2 regions of the Bariatricus sp. SGI.154 genome follow, and region 1 is predicted to be linked to the other one. Evidence: riboswitches for the same ligand, from Rfam matches in the RefSeq annotation. Region 1 holds a riboswitch; the other holds the start of a gene.
The links. Region 1 has a riboswitch for FMN ahead of ACQRBN_RS15280 (ECF transporter S component). Riboswitches for the same ligand answer to the same signal wherever they lie in the genome.

Region 1 (3,143 bases):
GAACGCATCATCCAATGTATAATTTAAAACCCGTTCCAAATCATTTTTTAATATATAGCGAAAAGCATTTACTTCATACCCCATTGGAGCCATTTCTATGTATGCAGAAATATAAATGATAACAGAATCAATTCTTCGTTTTCTCAGTTCTCTGGCAACCTCAATCCCATTCATTGCACCAAGCTTTACATCCAAAAAAATAATCTGATAATTGTCGTTTACTTCCTCCAGCAAACTGTCAACATCATAATATTTTTTTATCTTTATATCGATACCATGCTGCAAAGTATATTCTTCTAAAAGCAATACTAACTTATCTGCAAACACTTTTTCATCATCACAAATTGCTGCGGTTATCATTCTTACACCTCTGAAATACCATTACTAAACCGAATTATATTCTATACTCATTCAAGCATCCCACATTACATGCCTTCGACTGTCGGGCTTCGCCCGATAATGTATTATACCATATGATACGGAAAATGGAGAGCAGGTATCAGCAATCGAGTTCTCTATTTATCATCACCACGGATTCCTTCTTAGTTCTTGCAACAAAAAAAGACCTTGGCTGCCCTAAGAGCATAAGATACCATGGTCTTTTAATCCGTATAAAACAAGTTTTGCAAAAAAACATAAAATTAGCATTACAGCTGTAAAAGTTACATTCGCATAAGTTACATTCCCATTTTAAGCACAGGACTGATCTTTTTATAGATCAAAAGCACAATCAAAGACACCAGGAATCCCTTCAGCAGATTAAACGGTGCCACCGCAAATATTACAAACGTCGACAAACTGGTAATGTGACGATTCACTGCCGTTCCCATCTCTACCAGTGCATCAATCGGCATACCAAACGCCTTGGCAAAGACCGGCAGCAGAATAAATGCATTCAGGAAGCATCCTACAAAAGTCATGAAAAGTGTTCCCGTAACCATTCCTACGATTGCACCTGACTTAGTACGTTTTTTCTGATAGATCAGTGCTGCCGGAACTACCAGTGCACACCCGATCAGGAAATTTGCCACCTCTCCTACCCCGGCAGTGCTGGTTCCGTTCACGGCAAAATTCAACAGGATCTTAATGAATTCTATCATCGCTCCCGCCAGCGGTCCCATAGTAAAACATCCTATCATAACAGGAACCTCACTGAAATCAATCTCATAAAACACCGGTGCGAATGGCAACGGAATCTCGAACAGCATCAATACTACCGCTATGGCACCGAGCATTCCAATCTGAGCGATTTTCTTCACATTAGTCTTGTTCTTTGTGTTTGTTACTACATTTGTCTCCATCTTTCTTTCTCCTTTTCATTATAAGTATATTCAAACTGCTAAAGAAAGAAAATCTTCTCTGAATCATGTAAAAAAGAACGAAGTTTCCTGATACGGCAAAAACCCCGACACTTTCGCATCGGGGTACATATTCATTCATCACACAACTCTTCTCTCATCCAGACTTTACTGTCGGTTCTGGAATCTCACCAGATCAGCTGATATGGCACCTTCTATACATCCAATGCCATACCAGGTCGCGGACTACACCGCCGGTTGGGAATTACACCCGACCCCGAAGAATTTCTTATCAGTTTTATGAAATTATAACGCGTTCATGGGAATTATGCAAGATATATTAATTGGGGACGGGGGTTTTTTCAATTTCCCCCGTCCCCAATTAAAATAGCCGTGTCCCTTTTTCGATTTGCCCTGTCCCTTTTTGACTACGCACTAATTGAATTCCCGGTATACAACTGATAATACCGTCCCTGTTCGTCTATCAACTGATCATGGGTTCCTCTCTCAATGATCCTTCCCTGTTCCAGAACCATGATACAGTCTGAGTTCCGTACAGTGGACAATCTATGTGCAATCACGAAGGTTGTTCTTCCCTTCATCAGCTTATCCATACCATCCTGGACGATTCTCTCTGTTCTGGTATCAATGGAGCTGGTTGCCTCATCCAGAATCAGTACCGGCGGATCAGCGATTGCAGCGCGGGCAATGGCGAGAAGCTGTCTCTGTCCCTGGCTTAAGTTGGCGCCATCACCGGTCAGCACGGTATCATAGCCGTTCGGGAGTCTGCGGATGAACCCGTCTGCATTGGCGAGTTTTGCCGCTGCTATGACTTCTTCGTCTGTAGCATCCAGTTTGCCAAACCGGATATTCTCTTTTACTGTTCCGGTAAAGAGGTGTGTATCCTGAAGTACGATTCCTAAAGAATGGCGTAAGTCTGCCTTCTTAATCTTATTTATGTTAATACCATCATAACGGATCTTTCCATCCTGAATATCGTAGAAACGATTAATCAAGTTGGTAATCGTCGTCTTGCCTGCTCCGGTAGAACCGACAAAAGCTATTTTCTGTCCCGGAGTTGCATATAACTTCACATCATGAAGGACGATCTTGTCATCATTGTATCCAAAGTCTACTCCATCGAATACGACATCGCCTTTCACCTCGACGTAATCAACGCTGCCATCTGCCTGATGCACGTGTTTCCATGCCCATCTTCCGGTTCTTTTCTTGCTTTCCTTAAGTTCGCCATTCTCTTCTGCTGCATGGACCAGAGTTACATAGCCATTATCCGCCTCTACCTCTTCATCCAGCAGACGGAAGATACGCTCCGCCCCTGCCATCGCCATTACGATCGCATTGAGCTGCTGGCTGACCTGATTGATCGGCATACTGAAGCTCTTATTGAATGTCAGGAAACTTGCCAGTCCGCCAAGCGTGAAGCCGCCCACGTCGCCAAGCGCCAGCACCCCTCCTACAATTGCACACACCACATAACTGATATTGCCAAGTTGCGCATTGATCGGACCAAGAAAATTGGCAAATGTATTGGCACGATCTGCACTTACATACAGTCTGTCATTCAGTTCTTTGAACGCTTTCTTATTCTCTTCTTCATGGCAGAATACCTTTACAACTTTCTGCCCGTTCATCATCTCTTCGATATAACCATTCACCGCTCCCAGATTCACCTGCTGCTCAAGGAAGTATTTTCCACTTCGTCCTGCTGCCGTTTTAGAAGCCATTATCATAACCGCAACCATAATCAGTGTAACAACCGTCAGTGGAATGTTCAGGATCACCATGCTGACAAATACGCTGACAATTGTAACCGCACTGTTAATC
Region 2 (3,143 bases), on a different contig from region 1:
ATGAAGGAATTATTTGATTTTCGGCTGCCGTATTTTAAGGTGACGCGCCAGCATGGGCTGAATATCATACGCCTTGGCGTCCCTTCAGGAGTCACGCAGGCGATCATGTCTATGGCAATGTTGATCGTACAGTCCCTGACCAATAGTTTTGGAGAAAAGTTTATCGCGGCCAATGTAATTGTCATGCGTGTGGATGGCTTCGCTATGCTTCCAAACTTTTCTTTTGGTACGGCTATGACAACTTATGCCGGGCAGAATGTCGGTGCAAGAGCGTACGACCGTGTGGTTCAGGGAGCAAGGCAAGGAACGGCAATGGCGATTGGCTTTTCGGCAACGATCACAGGATTGATTCTGATATTTGGCAAGTTCTTGATGGGTATCTTTACGAACACGGCTGATTTGGTAACGCTTAGTATGAATATGATGCGGATATTGGCGGTTGGATATATTGCAATGGCGATTATTCAGAGTTTGTCAGGTGTTATGCGGGGTGCAGGAGATACGGTGACGCCGATGTGGATATCGATTGTCATGACAATAGTCTTGCGTGTGCCGATTGCGTATGGACTGGTACATCTGACGAGAAGTGCGGAATTCCCGGGAGGACGCAGAGAAAGTATCTATATCTCTCTTCTGATATCATGGGTTCTGGGAGCCATCATAACTTGCGTCTGCTATAAGAGAGGTAAATGGAGAGAAAAAGCGATTTAGGTCTTTACAATGTCATATGACGGGATTATAATATGTTACATGAATAGAAACGATCTTCAGGGCGGGGTGTGATTCCCCACCGGCGGTAAAGCCCGCGAGCCAATGATTTGGTTGATTCGGTGAGATTCCGGGGCCGACAGTATAGTCTGGATGGAAGAAGATGACTAGTGTATTAAGATGTGCAAAGTACATTCTTTTTATTACAAAGGATCATTGATATTGGAACTATGACCGGAGAAAGCCCTGCAGATTTATCTGCCGGGCTTTTTTAGTGTGTGCCAAAGCATCCGGAAGGAGCCGCCAGTGGCAGGTCCTGTAGGTATGCTATCAGAGAAAATGAACAAGAAAGAAGGAATGTACATGACAGACCGCGACTATATGTTAAGGGCAATTGAGTTGGCTAAGAAGGGAAGAGGATGGACGAATCCTAATCCGATGGTAGGTGCTGTTATTGTAAAAGAAGGGCGGATCATCGGAGAAGGATATCATGTGCGCTGTGGAGAACTTCATGCGGAGCGCAATGCGATTGCGGCGCTTACAGAATCGGCAGAGGGGGCAACCATCTATGTGACTCTGGAACCGTGCTGCCATTATGGTAAGACGCCGCCTTGTACGGAAGCGATTCTGGAGCATAAGATTGCCAGAGTCGTGATCGGCTCCCGCGACCCGAATCCCAAGGTGGCTGGAAAAGGAGCGAGGATCTTAAGAGAAGCGGGAGTCCTGGTGGAAGAAGATTTTATGAGAGAAGAATGTGACCGTCTGAATCCCGTGTTCTTTCACTATATTACAACGAAGACCCCTTATGTTGTGATGAAGTATGCGATGACAGCAGATGGAAAGATTGCTACGAAGACAGGGGCGTCTAAATGGATTACCGGAGAAGATGCCCGGATGGAGGTACAGATGATGCGCCACTGTTGTATGGGAATCATGGCAGGGATCGGAACCGTCCTGGCAGATGACCCGATGCTGAATGTTCGTCTGGAGGGAAAGAAAAGCCCGGTTCGTATTATCTGTGACAGTAGATTAAGAATTCCGTTAGGCAGCCGAATCTGCCAGACAGCAAGGGAGTATCCGACGATCATAGCCTGTGCCGTGGAGGATGAAGAGGCAATAAAGCGTCTGGAAGATCTGGGGCTTCAGGTGGCGGTGGTGCCTGATGAAAAGGGAACAGTGGATCTTAAGAAGTTGATGAGGTATCTCGGAGAACAGGGAATCGACAGTGTATTTCTGGAAGGCGGAGGTACGTTGAATGACAGTGCTTTGCGTGCAGGGATTGTACAGGAGATCAAGGCATTCATTGCGCCTAAGGTGTTCGGAGGACAGTTGGCAAAGTCTCCGGTATCCGGAGAGGGCATAGATCTCCCGGCAGAGGCTGTACCCCTTCAGTTAGAGAAGGTATCACAGATCGGGGAAGACCTGTTGGTGGAATATAAGGTGAAGAAGGTGAATGTATGTTTACAGGAATCGTAGAAGAGATGGGAAGAATCCGGCATATTGCATTGGCTGGAAGTTCTGGACAGATTGCCATTCAGGCAAAAAAGGTATTAGAAGGGACGAAGATTGGGGACAGTATTGCCGTGAATGGGGTGTGTCTGACGGTAACGTCTTTGAGACCTGATGGATTTACCGCAGATATTATGGCGGAAACCTATCGGAGAAGCAGCCTGGGGCAAGGGAAGCCCGGAGATCTGGTGAATCTGGAACGGGCGATGGCGGCAGATGGAAGGTTTGGCGGGCATATTGTGTCCGGGCACATTGATGGAACCGGAGTAATTAAGTCTTGCCGCAGAGAAGAGAATGCAGTGTGGGTAACCATTGAAACCAACTCAGCCATTCTGAAACTGATTGTGGAGAAGGGCTCTATCTGTATCGATGGAATCAGCCTGACGGTGGCAAGTGTTGGAAAGACCTGGTTTCAAGTGTCGGTAATCCCGCATACCGGAGAAGAAACCACACTATTGAAAAAGGCACCAGGCAATCTGGTGAATCTGGAGAATGATGTTGTGGGGAAATATGTAGAGCGATTATTGGGATTTGCCGCTTCGGAGGAAGAAGAGGCTTCGTCCGGGATTACGATGGATTTCTTAAGAGAATATGGAATATAAGGAGGAAAAATGAGATGACAGAACAGTATAACACTGTGGAAGAAGCACTGGAAGATCTAAGAGCGGGAAAGATCATCTTGGTGACGGATGATCCGGACCGTGAGAATGAGGGAGATATGATCTGTGCGGCTGAGTTTGCAACGCAGGAGAATATCAACTTCATGGCAAGCCATGCAAAAGGGCTAATCTGCACGCCAATGAGTGCGGAGGTTGCGGTAAGGCTTGGACTGCCGCCGATGGTATCTGAGAATACGGATAACCACTGTACGGCATTTACGGTATCCATTGATCATGTGGATACAACGACAGGAATCTCAGCGGCAG

Region 2: it holds a riboswitch for FMN, as region 1 does, so the genes downstream of both, ribD (bifunctional diaminohydroxyphosphoribosylaminopyrimidine deaminase/5-amino-6-(5-phosphoribosylamino)uracil reductase RibD) here and ACQRBN_RS15280 (ECF transporter S component) in region 1, are expected to answer to the same signal.

Annotation. Positions count from the first base shown of each region.
Region 1 is NZ_JBNPMC010000044.1:23,788-26,930, forward strand. Features, by position in the region: gene ACQRBN_RS15275 (LytR/AlgR family response regulator transcription factor) at 1-360, opposite strand, end outside; gene ACQRBN_RS15280 (ECF transporter S component) at 678-1,301, opposite strand; FMN riboswitch at 1,444-1,587, opposite strand; gene ACQRBN_RS15285 (ABC transporter ATP-binding protein) at 1,727-3,143, opposite strand, start outside.
Region 2 is NZ_JBNPMC010000002.1:132,282-135,424, forward strand. Features, by position in the region: gene ACQRBN_RS02545 (MATE family efflux transporter) at 1-711, shown strand, start outside; FMN riboswitch at 760-877, shown strand; gene ribD (bifunctional diaminohydroxyphosphoribosylaminopyrimidine deaminase/5-amino-6-(5-phosphoribosylamino)uracil reductase RibD) at 1,072-2,184, shown strand; gene ACQRBN_RS02555 (riboflavin synthase) at 2,166-2,819, shown strand; gene ACQRBN_RS02560 (bifunctional 3,4-dihydroxy-2-butanone-4-phosphate synthase/GTP cyclohydrolase II) at 2,834-3,143, shown strand, end outside.